One region of the Streptosporangium heterodermiicola genome, then DNA from elsewhere that is predicted to be linked to it. Evidence: riboswitches for the same ligand, from Rfam matches in the RefSeq annotation. Region 1 holds a riboswitch; the other holds the start of a gene.
The links. A riboswitch is a leader RNA that binds a small molecule or an ion and turns the genes downstream of it on or off. The one in region 1 is predicted to bind guanidine.
Positions count from the first base shown of each region.

Region 2: linked by a shared signal. The riboswitch ahead of ACSC1Q_RS36715 (DMT family transporter) and the one ahead of ACSC1Q_RS08515 (MBL fold metallo-hydrolase) in region 1 are both predicted to bind guanidine.

Region 1 covers NZ_JBPJSR010000003.1:293,110-301,190, reverse strand. The annotation lists gene sigJ (RNA polymerase sigma factor SigJ) at 223-1,167, shown strand; gene ACSC1Q_RS08520 (NAD(P)/FAD-dependent oxidoreductase) at 1,259-2,488, shown strand; guanidine-III (ykkC-III) riboswitch at 3,000-3,067, shown strand; gene ACSC1Q_RS08515 (MBL fold metallo-hydrolase) at 3,138-3,962, shown strand; gene ACSC1Q_RS08510 (NAD(+)/NADH kinase) at 3,937-4,950, opposite strand; gene ACSC1Q_RS08505 (hypothetical protein) at 5,284-5,703, shown strand; gene ACSC1Q_RS08500 (TetR/AcrR family transcriptional regulator) at 5,746-6,348, shown strand; partial or broken gene ACSC1Q_RS08495 (NUDIX domain-containing protein) at 6,430-6,753, opposite strand; gene ACSC1Q_RS08490 (NsdA family TPR-like regulatory protein) at 6,841-8,081, opposite strand, start outside.
Region 2 covers NZ_JBPJSR010000026.1:13,518-21,598, forward strand. The annotation lists gene ACSC1Q_RS36700 (hypothetical protein) at 1-551, shown strand, start outside; gene ACSC1Q_RS36705 (hypothetical protein) at 665-1,129, shown strand; gene ACSC1Q_RS36710 (VOC family protein) at 1,307-1,678, opposite strand; gene ACSC1Q_RS36715 (DMT family transporter) at 1,801-2,124, opposite strand; guanidine-III (ykkC-III) riboswitch at 2,144-2,209, opposite strand; gene ACSC1Q_RS36720 (class I SAM-dependent methyltransferase) at 2,229-3,014, opposite strand; gene ACSC1Q_RS36725 (acyl-CoA dehydrogenase) at 3,196-5,025, shown strand; gene ACSC1Q_RS36730 (NUDIX hydrolase) at 5,352-6,095, shown strand; gene ACSC1Q_RS36735 (lipopolysaccharide kinase InaA family protein) at 6,092-7,069, shown strand; gene ACSC1Q_RS36740 (hypothetical protein) at 7,123-8,079, shown strand.

The sequences.
Region 1 (8,081 bases):
ACACGATCTCGGTCGGCATGCAAGAAGCTTTACATCTACTGTCAAAACACGCAACACCCACTAAACAGACAGAATTATAGGGTTTTCCTTCGATGGAAACTTTCGGTGGAAACTTCAGTGGGAACTTCAGGGAGAAGCGGGACCGGTTCCGGGAAGGACCCCGTCTCGACAGCGGCCGATCCGCACCACGCCACGCCACGCCACGCGACCTAGGATCGAGCCATGTCCCTGGCCGCGGACGACATCGACCGGTTCGAGGCCTCCAGGCCGCGCCTGGAGGCCATCGCCTATCGCCTCCTCGGCTCCGCCGGGGAGGCCGAGGACGCCGTGCAGGAGACGTTCCTGCGCTGGCAGGCCGCCGACGTCGACCGCGTCGAGGTCCTGGAGGCCTGGCTGACGAAGGTCCTCACCAACCTGTGCCTCAACCAGCTCACCTCCGCCCGGGCGCGCCGCGAGACCTATGTGGGCCAATGGCTTCCCGAGCCGCTGCTCGCGGGGGACCCGATGCTCGGCCCCGCCGAAACCGCCGAGCAGCGCGAATCGGTCTCGTACGCGGTCCTCACCCTCATGGAGCGCCTCTCCCCCAGCGAGCGGGCGGTGTACGTGCTGCGGGAGGCCTTCACCTACCCGCACCGGGAGATCGCCGAGATCCTCGGCATCACCGAGGCCTCCAGCCAGCAGATCTTCCACCGCGCCAGGAAGCACGTCGCGGACGGTAAGGCCCGGACCGAGGTCGACGAGGCCACCGGCCGGCGGATCGTCGAGGAGTTCCTGGCGGCCGCCACCAGTGGCCGGACCGAGTCACTCGTGCGCCTGCTCACCGAGGACGCCATCTCGATCGGAGACGGTGGCGGAAGGGTCCCGGCCCGCGCCAAGGCGTTCGAGGGCGCCGCCGCGGTCGCGAGGTTCCTGCGAGGCCTGTTCAAACCCGGCAAGGCCAAGCGCGCCATGGCCGGCGGCGCGCCCGAGGTCTACGCCTGGACCGCCAACGGTGACCCGGCCGTCGTGGCCGTCGTGGACGGCCGGGTCGTCGGCGTCATGTGCCTGGAGATCACCGCCGAGGGCATCTGCGCGTTCCGCAACCAGGTCAACCCCGGCAAGCTCGAACGCGCGACCGCGCACTGGGCGGTCGCCGACCACGGAGAACCCCTGTTCACCGCTTTCTAGCCCTGTGTGAGGTGCTTCACATCGCGTTCCTGTCAGGAAACGGCGAGCCACTCGGTTCAAGTGGCAAACGTACACAAGACAGGAGCAGGAAATGCGGCATCGCATCATCGTCCTGGGAGCCGGATACACCGGCGCCATCGTCGCCGGCCGCCTCGCCAGGAGACTCCACCGCGAGGACGTCGCCATCACCCTCGTCAACGCCGAGCCCGACTTCGTCGAACGCGTCCGCATGCACCAGCTGGCGGCCGGCCAAGACCTCAAGCCCCGGCCGTTCAGCGAGATGTTCGCGGGCACCGGCGTCGAGCTGAGGCTCGCGAAGGTCACCGCCGTCGACGTCGACCGCAAAACCGTCACCCTCACCGCCGTCGACCAAAAGACCGTCACCGCCGTCGACGCGAACGGTGCCGAAGAAGAACTCGCGTACGACACGCTCGTCTACGCCCTAGGCAGCGGCTGGAACGCCCGGGGGGTCCCCGGGGCCGCCGAGCACGCCTACGAGATCGCCGGCCGCCCCGGAGCACTCCGGCTCCGTGAGCGCCTGGCCCGCCTCGGCGCCGGGCAGAGCGTGGTCGTCGTCGGCGGCGGCCTCACCGGTCTGGAGGCCGCGACCGAGATCGCCGAGGCCCGCCCGGACCTCGACGTCGCCCTCGCCGCCCGCGGCGACCTCGGGGACTGGCTCTCGCCCAAGGGCCGCGAGCACCTGCGGAAGGCCTTCGGCAAGCTCGGAATCACCGTGCACGAGCGCACCGCCGTCACCGGCGTCGAAGCCGAGCGCGTCACCACCGCCGACGGCGAGGCCGTCCCGGCCGCGGTCGTCGTGTGGACCACCGGCTTCGCGGTCCACCCGATCGCGAAGGCGACCGCCCTGGAGGTCACCGGCACCGGCCAGATCGTGGTCGACAGGACCATGCGCTCGGTCTCGCACCCGGACGTGTACGCCGTCGGCGACGCGGCCATGGCGATGGGCCCGGGTGACAGGCCACTGCGGATGTCGTGCGCCTCGGGAACCCCGGCCGCGTGGCAGGCCGCCGACGCGATCGCGGCGCGCCTGACCGGCGGGAAGCTCCCGGACGCGCCGATTCGCTACTTCAACCAGTGTGTCTCACTGGGCCGCGAGGAGGGCTTGATCCAGTACGTCACCGCCGACGACCGCGCCGTGCGGGCGGTCCTGACCGGACGGCTCGCCGCCGTCTACAAGGAACTGGTCTGCAAGGGTGCCGCCTGGGGCGTCGCCAACCCGACGCTCGGGCTGCCGGCCCGGCGCCGCCGCGTCACGCGAGAGCGGGCCGCGGCGGGCCCGGCCGTCGAGGCGCGGGCGTAGGGCACGAAGCGAAGGCCGGGCAGGCAGGGGAGCCGATCGGCTCCCACGCGTCCGACGATCCGTCACCGCGGGCGGGTCGAGGGTCCGAGGTCCCCGGTTCGGGCAACCCGCTGTCGGACAGGTCGTACCCGTTGGTCACGGCGGCTTCTTGAGAACCGTATCTTGCCGCCGTCGATGCCACCGTGCAGGACGCGTTCGCCGCCAACCTCTTGGGACCCGTGCTCGGCGAACGACGGCCCGACGAGCGTGACCTGGCGCGCTCGTATAGAACGACGACACCGCCGAGCACCTGCCTCCCATCTTCACCGCCTTCAGGGCACTGCCCCCCGCTGCGCCACGTGATAGGCCCTTCACCGGGCTGGGAGTGCCGCGGTATCCCCGCTGCCGATCAATCCGATCAATCCGATCAATCCGATCAATCCGATCAATCCGGCGCCTGGCAGACCGGGCAGACCCACCACGTCCCCGAGATTCACACCGAAGAGGCGCACGCCGGTGAGGTACCGTCGCCGTGGAAGCCCGTAAGTGCTTGCCCCGGACGAGATGTGCGCCGTACCCGGCCTGTTAAGACGACGCACTCGAAGGAGACGTCATGGACGCGGGCATACCCCTGGTCGATTTCACCGGAGTGACTCCACAGCCTCGTGGGTTGGACGTCCGGTGGATTCACGGCTCACCGTCGGCCAAGCACAACACCGATCCGGACATCCAGGTCCACGCGTACGACGAGCACACGTTCATCCTGCGGCAGAACATGGCGATCGACTACGAGGCGCCGTTCTTGTTCCTGCTGTTCGGAAACGCGCGGGCGGTGTTGATCGACACCGGCGCCACGGCGTCCGCCGAGTTCTTCCCCTTGCGCCGGGTGGTCGACGAGCTCGTCGCCGGCTGGCTCGCCCGCCATCCCCGGGAGGCGTACCAGCTGCTGGTGCTGCACACCCACCCGCACGGCGACCACATCGCGGGCGACGACCAGTTCACCGACCGCCCCGATACCACGCTGGTCGGCGCGGACCTGGTCACCGCCTGGGAGTACTTCGGGTTCGGCAAGGATCCCGACGCCGTGGCGCGGGTCGATCTGGGGGGCCGTGTGCTGGAGTGCCTGGCCACCCCGGGCCACCACGAGGCGGCGGTCACGTTCTACGACCGGTGGACCGGGTTCCTGCTCACCGGCGACACGGTCTACCCGGGCCGTCTCTACATCCAGGACTGGCCGGCCTTCGCCCGGACCATCGACCGTCTGATCGACTTCTCCGACGGCCGACCGGTCACCCACGTGCTCGGCTGCCACATCGAGATGACCAGGCAGCCAGGCGTGGACTACCCGATTCGTACCACCTACCAGCCCGACGAGCCTCCACCGCAGATGACCACCGGCCACCTGCGCGAGATCCGTGCGGCGATCAAGGAGATCGGCGACCGGCCCGGCCGGCGCGCCTGCCCCCTCTTCATTCTCTGGCCTCAAGAGGGCTGACACCGGTGGGCTCGGCAGTCGTTCGGCGTCCGGCGTGACCAGTCTGGCGGCCGTCGGTTGTGGCCTCGGCCCTGCGGCGCAGCTCAGGGGGGATCAGCTCCAGCAGCTGATCCGGGCGCAGGGGGAGGTCGAGGAGGCTGAGCTTGACCCGGCTGCGGTTGGTGTGTTCGCCCCCGGAGAGCCTCACCACCTGCCCGGCCTCGGCGTGTACGGTGACGCTCACCTTCTCGCCGTGCCCGAGCTCCCCGGACGGGGTTCCGTCGACGTCGACGGTGACGGGCGCGCTGTCGGCCGCCACGGTGAGCCGGACGTGGTCGGCCGCGCCCAGCACGACCGGCCGGCTCACGCCTGACATGGGGGCGACCGGGGTGATGACCACGGCGCCGGACGACGGGGACAGGACCGGGCCGCCGGCCGCGTAGTTGTAGGCGGTGGAGCCGGTGGGGGTCGAGACGACCACGGCGTCGGCCCGGTAGTAGCCGTACTGGAGGCCGTTGACGGCCAGATCGAGGGAGACGGCCCCGGCGCGGGACGACCGGCCCAGCACCAGGTCGTTGAAGCCGGACCGGGTCGCCAGCCGCGTCTCGCCGGCGTCGATCCGCAGGGCGGCGTACTGCTCGACGGTGAAGTCTCCTGCCGTCAGCCGGACCAGCGCCGAGGGCAGCTGGGCCGGGTGGACCTCGGCGAGGAAACCCAGGTTGCCGTGGTTGACCCCGAGCACGGGCACGGGACGGCCGATCACCAGCCGCATAGCCCCCAGGATCGTGCCGTCGCCGCCCAGGGCGACGAGACCGTCCACCTCGGCCACGAACCGGGCCTCGGGAACGATCTCGACCTCGGCCGGTACGCGGTCCCGGTCGACCTCGCGGGCGAGCACCCGGGAGCCTCGGCTCCCGGAGGTCTCGACGATCGCGTCGATCGACCGGTTCACCTGCTTTGTCGGATGAAGCACCAGGCCGACCGTGCCCACCCTCGGTTCCGGATCCATGCCCTCACTCTAGGTCGACCTCACGGGCGACAATCCGGTCGAGGCTCCCGCGTCAGATCCTCCGCCGGCCGTGACTGCGGCCGGCGGATTCCCGTGCAGCGCAAGGCCCTGATACGGCGAATCACCTCCCCGACGGCTCTACGGGCGTTCCCACCGGCCGTAGAGACCGACATCCCGGTCACCCCGGCGTCGTAGCCGGTCTCCCCCAGCTCCCGTACGGCGGACGCGGCCGACGGCGTGCCGTCGGTGCTCGGGTTCGTAGCCGTGGTGCCGACGCTCAGCGCACCGAGAGCCGATTGCCATTTCTTATCCAACTGTGTAATCATTATCCGCATGGATAACAATGTGCTGGTGAACCTCCAGCGGATCCGGTCCCTGTTCGTCGGGATGGCGGCCGTGTCGCTGGTGACCCTGATCATCGCCGCCGCCCTGCGCAACCGGCCCGACCTGGTCAACTGGGTGGTCTGGGTGCGCGGTGGCGCCGTGGCGGCGGCCTCGCTGTGGCTGATCTCGCTCGCCGGGCAGGCACTCAAGGGAAAACGATCGGCCTACGTGCGGATCAGGACCCTCTCGATCCTGGGCACGATCGGCATCGTGCTGATCTGCGTGGCGCCCGACAGCGGCTACCCCCTGTGGATGAAGGTCGACCAAGGGGTGATCGGCCTGCTGCTCGCGGGAGTCGCGATCCTGGCCAACCGGCACGCCGTACGAGCGGCGTTCCCGAAGCCCGGCCAGACTGGCAAACTGAGCTGACCAGGCCCGGCGGGAGGGCCACCGATCACGAAAAGGCCCATCATGCCCACGCCCGCACCCGCCGACCGAGCCCAGGCGACCCAGGCCCGCAAAGAGCAGATCGTACGGGCCACGATCGAGGTCCTGGCCGAACGGGGCTACCCGGGGACGACCTTCGAAGCGATCTGCGGTCACGCGGGACTAAGCAGCAAACGCCTGATCTCCTACCATTTCGCCACCAAGGACGACCTGCTCGCGGACGTACTGGCCAAGGTGCTCACCGATGCCGCGGCGTACATGCACCCGAGGATCGTGGCCGCGGAGGGCCCGCGCGAGAAACTGGCGACGTACATCCGCGCCAACGTGGAATTCATCGCCGCCAACCCCGCCCACGTGCGCGCGGTCCAGCAGATCGCCTTCAACGCGGCACCGACGCCTGACGGGACCCAGGACGGTGCCCTGAACCTGCTGGCCGAGCTGTTCGAGCAGGGCCGCAGGACCGGCGCGTTCCGCGCCTTCGACGCGCACCTCATGGCCATGACCCTCCGCGCGACGATCGACGCCGTCGCCGGCCGGCTCCTCACCGGTCTCGACCCCGCCGTCGCGGCCGAGGAACTGGTCACCACCTTCGACCTCGCCACCCGTGAGCCGGCTTCCAGGCCGTGAACGGCCGAGCCTGCGGCTCCTCGCCGTCGCTTCGGCAGCCGCTCGGCGGACTCGGTCTGCGGGCGACGGCGCGACCGGACAGACGCGGGCCGTCAGGCAGACGTTGAACTGGCGGCGGACCTCTCCGTCGCTGTAGGCGATGATGTGCCGGGCGTCGGTGTAGAGGCCGACCATCCCGGTCACCTCGACGTCGTAGCCGGTCTCCTCTTTCACCTCCCGTACGGCGGTCTGGGGCACCGACTCGGTGAGGTCCATCCCGCCTCCGGGCAGCGCCCACAGCCCGTTGTCGGTGCGCCGTTGCATGAGGATGCGTCCCCCGTCGTCGACGACCACGGCGGACACTCCCACGACCAGGCTGTTCGGCTCGGGGGCGTCGGGATCGTCGTAGTATTCGATGCGGGCCACTTACCGCTCCTCGCCGGGCAGTCGGGACTGCTTCCACACGACTTCGACGCTGACGGCGTAGATGTCGAATCGCTCTTACCGCGAGAATCAGCCCCCGCTTGCGCGGTTGGCGGCTGTAAGAGCCTCCTGCAAGGTGGCGACCTGAGCCGCCCCTCTCTGCCGGAGAAGGGCTGCGGCGTCGACCAGTTCCTTGCGGGCGTGGCGGTTCAGCCCGACGGCGTCGGCCACGATGGGCAGGCTCACCTGTACGGCCGCCGCCGCGTCTCCGGCCTCGGCGTGTGCCTTGGCCAGGCATGAGCCGTACCAGGCACGATCCCGCTTGTAGCTCTCCGGCAAGCCGGACAGCCCTTCCGTCAGCAGGTCGATCGCCTTGGGCCAGTTGGCAAGATGCAGCTCGGTCATGCCGCGCTGGAGGCGAAACCACGTCTCGTCGTAGAAGTACATCCACACCGGCTCGTCGTCGGCACGCTCGGCGGCCTGGCGGATCAGGGCCTCGGCCTCGTCCAGCAGCGTGCGGGCGGGCCGGGCGTCACCGGCGAGCGCGTGACCCCGGGCGGCCATCTGCGCGGCCATCCCCCGCACACCCGGTGTCACCCGGCCATCGTGCCAGCGGGCCGCGTCGGCGAGCCGGACACACCTGCGGGCGTTGCCCGCACTCCATGCCTGGTGGGCCTTCATGCTGAGCGTGGTGGTGGCCATGTTGACGTCGCCGATCTCCAACGCCCAATCATGCGCGCGGTCGTACCAGGCCAGAGCGGCGGCCTGGTCGTCGACGTCCAGCGACATCCACGCGACGAACTGGGCGTACTGCGCGGCCAGGTCGACCACCGTGTCGGCCAGCGAACCGCGAGCGCCCTGGGCCAGCTCGACCACCACACCGAGCTGTTGCCGCACGATCCCAAGCAGGGGGCGGGAGCCGATGGTGTCTTCGACCTTGCGATGTTCGGCAAGACAGGTCGCCAGCCAGTCCACGGTGCGCTGGTCCACCCGGCCGGGCTGCCGGACAGTGCGGGCGATCCGCTCGAACAGATCGGCGTCGGGTGCGACGGCCGGCAGGGGCAGCGCGGGCACCGGCAGGCTGGGGCGCTCGGCAAGGTCGAACAGGTCGGTCTCGGTGCTCCGCAGCGCGCGGGCGTACAGCAGGCGGTAGCGCTCACTGGGGTAGTGGTCGCCGCGTTCCCATCCCCGGATCGTCCGGGTGAGGTCATCGATGCCGGGCAGTTTGCCGCGCTGTTCTCCGGCGACTTCCTTGAGCCGACGTGCCATGTCCGCCACGGTGCCGACCTTGGCCTTGCGCTCCTCGCGCAGCCGTACGGCCCACTCAGGAG
Region 2 (8,081 bases), on a different contig from region 1:
GCTTCGCCTTCGGGATCGTCCTGCTGTGGCCGGCGATCATGACGCTGGCGCAACGGATCGCCGCCACCAACCCACTGTGGGGAATGTGGGGCGGCTGTCTGGTGATCCTCGGCCTGTTCACCCGGACCTTCCAGTTCGGCACCGATCACCTGGCCTTCCACCTGACCGACAGCTTCGGCCTGCAAGCGATGATCACCGGCATCGACGACTACTACCTGGCCTGGCGGGACACGCGCTGGCACCCGTTCAGGGCACTGTCCGGGCCTGCCTTCCTCGGCTGGGTCGTGCTGGCCATCGGCGCCTACCGCTCCGGCGCCCTGGGGCTGGGCCGCTCGATCGCACTCGGCCTGATGTCGGCGCTCGCGCTCGGGACGCTCAAGGGCACCGAACCGCAGTCCGTCATCGCCGTGGGCGGCCTCTGCGTCGCGCTCATCCCCCTGGGAATCTCCCTGCTGCGCGGCGGCCCCCCGCCGACCAGGCGCGCCCTGCTGTGGGTCGTCGTCTTCATCGTCTGGCACATCCTCGGCACGCTCTACGGTCCGAGGGGATGACGACCCTCGTGTTCCGCCCGTACATCCCCGACCGCTGCCGGTCTCGTCACCCCGGGGACAGTCAGGGTTGCTCCCCGATGTGGGCAAGGGGGTGGGGAAGGCACTCTGGGGACATGAACGACGAACTGACTCGACGTGACGAGATGTCCCTCGCCGGAGCGGCGCTGCGCGGTGCTCCCTGGAAGGCCGCGGCGGTGACCGGCGGCGCGGTGGCGGCCACCAGCCTGGGGCTGGACCTGCTCTCCGGAGGCCTGGATCTCGCGTGGGCGATGATGGTCGGTATCGGCCTGTTCTCGCTCGTCGCGGCCATCGGCTCGATCAGCAGGCCCGACACCGGCGACCGGGTGACCCGGCAGGCCCGGCTCTGGGCGCTGCGCCACCCCTGGAGGTTCTCCCTCTATCCCGCGCTCGGCTCCGCCATCCTGCTGTACCCGGTGCAGCTCGTCTTCGACGGCGAGGGCGTCTTCGGGGCGGCGCTGGACGCGCTCCAGGGGGGTGTCGTGGTCTACCTGATCACGGCGGTCGTGGCCCTGACCCTCAAGGGACGCGGCCAGGCCTCGCTTCCCGGTGGCCGCTGAGCCTCATGGCCCGATAGAGCCACCGAGCCCCGCGGTCCGGCCGTCCGGCCGTCCGGGCCCCCGGTGGCCCTCCAGGGTTTCCGGGGTCCTCCGGGGCTACGCGGTCGCCCGGTCTCACGGCCGGTCCCGCGGCCCGATCGGGCCTTCTCGCGGACCGGGCCGGGACCGTCGAGAACGTCAGACCCTCTCGTACTCGGCGCGGCAGACGCAGAACTCGTTGCCCTCGGGGTCGAGCATCGTGACCCAGCCGCTGCCGTCGGGGTTGCGGTGGTCCCCGGAGATCGTGGCGCCGAGGTCGGCGAGGCGTTCGACCTCCTCGTCGCGGGTGGTGCCCGCCGAGCCGGTGAGGTCCAGGTGGACGCGGTTCTTGCCCGCCTTGTCCTCGGGAACCTTGATGAAGAGCAGGTCGACCCGGCCACCCTGGAGGAGGACCTCGTCGTCGTTCTTCTCCGTGTCGGGGTGGAGCTCCCCGCCGGTGGCGTCGCGCCAGAAGGTCGCCAGCTCGTACGGCTGGGCGCAGTCGAAGGTCACACAGTGAACGTCAATCATGAGCCCACCCAACCCGACACCACCAAAGCCGTCAAGCTGGTTTCGGGCAAGCCGTTCCAGGATCCGCAGGTCACGCTGCCCGACGCGTCCCGTACGGCCCGCCGAAACCCCCTGACGGGTGGTCAGTGGCCGCCTCCGGCGAGGTTGAGCCCGACGACGCCCGCGATGATGAGCAGGATCGACGCGATCTTGAGTGCCGACGCGTTCTCGCCGAGGACGACGATACCGAGCGTGGCGGTGCCGACGGCTCCGATGCCGGTCCAGACGGCGTAGGCCGTACCGACCTCCAGGGTCTTCAGGCCCAGGGCGAGCAGGCCGAAACTGAGCACGCCGAAGACCGCGAAACCGAGGCTCGGCAGCAGCTCGGAGAATCCTTCGCTCAGCTTGAGCGAGTACGCCATCGCGACTTCGAACAGACCGGCGACCAGAATGAAGACCCAGGCCATGACAGCTCCTTCTTGATCAGGAGCGTCGTCTTTGCCTGCCGGGTACGGCGCGTCTCGTCCGGAAACGCCCTCTTGAGCGTTCTATCGAAGGAACGAGCCGGATCTCACTTTGATTCCCACCAGAGTGTGAACCACCGGTCGCGAGGCACCGGCCACATGTCCAGCTCGACCACCGCCGTGATGACCTCGTCGGCCCGCTCCTGGCCGAGGCAGAGCCTCCGGCAGGCGCTCTCCGCGAGGTCGACGAGCCGGGTGAAGCGGGGCAGCGGGGCCACCCGCCACTCGTGGCGGACCCGGTGGCCGAGCCCCTCCGCGACGGCGATCACGTCGTGGGCCGTGGGCCCGCCGGGGCGGGTGATGCCGTGGAAGTGCTGCCAGAGGGGGTTGAGCCAGCTCATCGGGTGCCGGCCGGTGAGTTCCAGGACGACTCGGGCGCGGGCGTGGCGGGTGAGCTCGGTGAGGAACTCCGCCAGGTAGGGCACGTCGTAGACGACGTGGGCGGAGACCGCGACGTCCGCGACCGGCGTGCGGTCCGCGACGTCGGGCCAGCGGCCGGCCACGATCCGGGCGGGAACGCCGAGCGCCGTGGCCCTGGAGGTCAGCTCGGCGAGCATGGCGTCGGAGGGGTCGACCGCGATCAGCTCCCCCAGGCTCCGGCCCAGCGGCAGGGAGGCCGCGCCGGTCCCTGCACCGACGTCCAGCACGCTTCCGCCGGGCGGGAGGGCCTCGGCGATCCGCGCCAGGGTGGGGCCCCCGGGAACCGCGAGGGCGAGGTCGGTGCGCTCGGCGAACCGTGCCGGGGAGTGCCCCCAGGGACTCACCGGCGCCCTGGCCGCGATCTCCTCGGGGATGCCCCACCTCCCGAGGTCGGCCCGCCACTGCTCGTCCATGGGACGAGCCTAGGAGAAGCTTTCCCCGGCCGTCGATCGACCCCGCCGGAGCGTCCGCGGGCCGTATGACGAACGTCCTAGTAGGGGTTGTTTTCTAGGGGTTACTCGCGGGTAGCATTACAGGTAACGTTACTGGCGAGTATGGACAGTTCCGGATCCCCGGTTTCAAGGAGCAGACCCCATGGGCCACTACAAGAGCAACGTCCGTGACCTGGAGTTCAACCTCTTCGAGGTCTTCGGGCGCCGGGACATCCTGGGCACCGGCCTCTACGCCGATCTGGACGAGGACGTCGTGCGGAGCGTCCTGGAGGAGGTCAACCGTCTCGCCACGGGCGTGCTCGCCGACTCCTTCGAGGAGGGCGACCGCACCCCGCCGGTGTTCGACCCCGCCACCGGGTCGGTGACGATGCCGAAGGGCTTCCAGAAGTCCTTCGCCGCCTACCGCGACGCGGGCTGGACCAACCTCGGCCTTCCCGCCGAGATGGGCGGCCCCGGCCTGCCGAGCAGCGTGAGCTGGGCCCTGGCCGAGCTGGTGCTCGGCTCCAACCCCGCCATCTGGATGTACTCCAGCGGCCCGGCCTTCGCCCACATCCTGCACACGATCGGCACCGAGGACCAGCGGCGCTACGCCGAGCTGGCCATCGAGAGGCAGTGGGGCGCCACCATGGTGCTCACCGAGCCGGACGCCGGCTCCGACGTGGGCGCCGGCCGCGCGAAGGCCGTCAAGCAGGACGACGGCACCTGGCACATCGAGGGCGTGAAGCGCTTCATCACCAGCGCCGAGCACGACCTGTCCGACAACATCTTCCACCTGGTACTGGCCCGCCCCGAGGGGCACGGCGTCGGCACCAAGGGCCTGTCGATGTTCCTGGTCTCGAAGTACCACGTGGACCTGGAGACCGGCGAGCTCGGCGAGCGCAACGGCGTCTACGTCACCAACGTCGAGAAGAAGATGGGCCTCAAGGTCTCCACGACCTGCGAGGTCACCTTCGGCGGCGAGCACCCGGCCGTGGGCACGCTCATCGGCGAGGTGCACGAGGGCATCAAGCAGATGTTCATGATCATCGAGCACGCCCGGATGATGGTCGGCTCGAAGGCGATCGCCACGCTCTCCACCGGCTACCTCAACGCCCTCGCCTACGCCAAGCAGCGGGTGCAGGGCGCCGACCTCACCCAGATGGCCGACAAGTCGGCCCCCCGCGTGACGATCACCCACCACCCGGACGTACGCCGGGAGCTGATGCTCCAGAAGTCGTACGCCGAGGGCATGCGGGCCCTGGTCATGCTCACCGCCACCTACCAGGACGACGTGCTGATCGCCGGGCACGAGGGCCGCAGGGACGAGCACGCCGAGGCGATGAACGACCTGCTGCTGCCGCTGGTCAAGGGCGTCGGCTCCGAGCGCTCGTACGAGCTGCTGTCCCGCTCGCTGCAGACCCTGGGCGGCTCCGGATACCTGCAGGACTACCCGATCGAGCAGTACATCAGGGACGCGAAGATCGACTCCCTCTACGAGGGCACCACCGCGATCCAGGGCATGGACCTGTTCTTCCGCAAGGTCCTGCGCAACCAGGGGGCCGCCCTCGGCTCGCTGTACGCGGACGTGAAGGCCTTCTCCGCCTCCGAGGCGGGCAACGGGCGGCTGAAGGAGGGGCGCGAGCTCCTGGGCGAGGCCGCCGACGACGTCAAGGCCATGGCCGACACCATGGCGGGCTGGGCGATCGGCTCGCTGGAGACCCCGCAGGAGGTCTACAAGGTCGGCCTGAACACCACCCGGTTCCTGCTCGCCCTGGGTGACCTGGTGATCGGCTGGCTGCTGCTGCGCCAGGCCGAGGTGGCCCTGGCCGCGCTGGGATCGGCCACCGAGGGGAGCGACCACGCCTTCTACACCGGCAAGGTCTCCGCGGCCGCGTTCTTCGCCCAGACCGTCCTGCCCCGCATCGCCGCCGAGCGCCGCACGCTCGACGCCACCGACCAGGACCTGATGGACCTGCCCGAAGAGGCCTTCTGATCCTTCTGACCCTTCTGACTCCTTTGTGAACTGGTCCGAGCCTCGCCGCTTCGGGCCGGAAGACCACCTGCTCCCGCGGCAGGCACGATGAGGGACCGGCCCCGTTCTCACGAGGCCGGTCCCTCATCCGTTTTCCGGCTCCTCGCGTTGCGACGAGACCTCACGGACGCCCTGGAGCGGAAGCCTGAACGGCCGGCCGCCGATCCGCCCCACCCGGGGTTCGGCACCCGGAGCGCGACGAACAGGGACGGATCATCGCGAAGTCATTGACAGCGGCACACTGTTATTCTCATACTGAGACTGTCTCAATCTGAGAAGGACATGTGATGGATGAATCCGAGTTCCTGGCCGGGTACGACCCCCGGGCATATCCGGCGGTCGCGGTGACGGTCGACGTGGTGGCGCTCACCATTCGCGGGGGCGGGTTGCGCGTTCTGCTGATCAGGCGGGCCGAGCAACCCTATGCGGGGCTGTGGGCGCTGCCCGGGGGGTTCATCCGGCCGGGAGAGGACCTGCCGCAGGCCGCGGCGCGGGAGCTGGCCGAGGAGACGGGGCTGGCCGGGCTGTCGGGCCGATTCCACATCGAGCAGCTCGCCAGTTACGGGGCGCCCGAGCGTGATCCCCGCATGAGGATCGTGTCGGTCTCCTACCTGGCGTTCGCCCCCGACCTGCCCGACCCGCGGGCGGGCTCGGACGCGGCCGACGCCTCCTGGCACCCGGTCGACAAGCTGCCCGAGCTCGCGTTCGACCACGACCGCATCCTTGCGCACGGGCTGGAGCGGGCTCGCGGCAAGCTGGAGTACACGCCGCTGGCCACCGCGTTCGCTGGCGAGAGGTTCACGATCTCCGAGTTGCGCGGCGTCTACGAGACGGTCTGGGGCGTGCCGCTGCACGCGGGCAACTTCCACCGCAAGATCCTGTCGGTGCCCGGCTTCGTGGAGGGCACCGGCGAGACCACCGAGAGCGGCGGGGCCAGGGGCGGGCCGCGCGCCAAGCTCTACCGGGCCGGCGACGCCCGGCTCCTGCACCCCGCCCTGCTGCGGCCGTCCAGGGAGGAGGAGATCAGATGACCACCACGGCCGAGGCGATCGCGCTGGTGACCGCCGCCCGCACACCCGAGGACCTGTTCGGCGGGGACTTCCCGCACCGGACGTACCGGAGGCTGGCGAGGCTGCTCCACCCCGACCTCGCGCCGGGAGCGGAGGCCGCCGAGGCGTTCAGCCGGCTGGCGGGGCTGTGGGCGGCCCGCGACGGGGCCTCGGGAGCCCCGGAGCGGGCCAAGGAGACGGTGATCACCACCAGGCGGGGCACCTACCGGATCGGGGGCGTCTTCCGGCGGGGCGCGTCGGCCGTGCTCTACGGGAGCGGCTCCGACACGCTGCTCAAGCTCCCGCGCAGCCACGCGGACAACGACCTCATGCGCCGCGAGGCGGAGTCCCTGGAGACGATCGCGCGCGACGGCGACCCGCTGCTCCTGCCGTACGTGCCCCGCCTGGTGGAGTCGTTCCGGCACCGCTCGGACGGGGTCGAGCGGCAGGCCAACGTGATCAGCCGGGTGCCGGACGGGTTCCTGAGCCTGGACGAGGTCAGGCGGCGGCGGCCGGTGCTCGACGTGCGGGACGCGGCGTGGATCTGGCGGCGGCTGCTGGTGGCCGTCGGCGCGGCCCACCGGGCGGGGATCGTGCACGGCGCGGTGTTCGGCCAGCACGTCCTCGTCCACCCGCTCGACCACGGCCTGGTGCTCGTCGACTGGAGCCAGTCGGTCCCGCTCGGCACCCCGATCACCGCACTCGTGGCCAGGCACCGCGACGACTACCCGCCCTCGGTCCTGGCCAGGAAGCCCGCGACCCCGGCCACCGACATCCATCTCGCCACCCGCTGCGTGGCCGCCCTCATGGGCGACCCCGTCCCCGCCCCTGTCAGGAACTTCGTCCGGGGCAGCCTGCTCAGCCCGCCGAACGACGCCTGGCGGCTGCTGGGTGAGCTCGACGACCTGCTCGACGACCTGTACGGGCCGAGGAAATACCGGCCGCTCCATCTTTGACCTTCGACAACGACCTCACAGCACGTCGCACCCCCGATCCGAGGAGATCATCCGTGGGAAGCGGAAACTGGTCCACCGACGTCTACTCCGCCGCCGCGAGCTACCGCGCGGCGAAGGGTTCGAGCGCCTTCGCCTACAGCGACAGCGGCGCCCGCTCCGCTCACCCCGACCTCGACCCGCGCGGAGTGGCGCTCCGCGAGAGCCGCGACTCCGCCGAGCACCCCAACTCCCTGGCCGTGGCCGTCCTGTTCGACGTGACCGGCTCGATGGGCGGGGTGCCCCGCACCCTCCAGACCAAGCTGCCCGACCTGCTCGGCCTGCTGCTCCGCAAGGGGTACGCCACCGACCCGCAGATCCTCTTCGGCGCCATCGGCGACGCCACCTGCGACCGGGCCCCGCTGCAGGTCGGCCAGTTCGAGTCCGACAACCGGATGGACGAGCACCTGGGCAAGATCCTGCTTGAGGGCGGGGGCGGCGGCCAGATGACCGAGTCGTACGAGCTGGCGATGTACTTCATGGCCAGGCACACCTCGATCGACTGCTTCGAGAAGCGGGGCCGCCGGGGCTACCTGTTCATCATCGGCGACGAGCTGCCCTACTCGCACGTCAGCCGGCGCGAGGTCGAGAGGGTCGTCGGCGAGCGGCCCCGCGAGGACATCTCGACCAAGGACATGGTCGCCGAGCTGACCAGGACCTACGACGTCTACTACATCCTCCCCGCCGGGGCGAGCCACGCCGGGGACGGCCGGGTGCTGGCCGCCTGGCGCGAACTGCTCGGCCAGAACGTGCTGGAGCTGGACGACCTGGACGCGGTCTGCGAGACCATCGCGCTCACCGTCGGCCTCGGCGAGGACGCCATCGACCTGCGGGAGGGGCTGGACGACCTCGACGAGCTCGGCTCGAACGCCGGAACCGCCGTGGGCAAGGCCCTCGCCAAGCTCGACCGGGGCACCCTCGTGGTGGCCGACGGGCTCGACCTGGGCGGCGACAGCGGCGTGATGCGGCTCTGAAG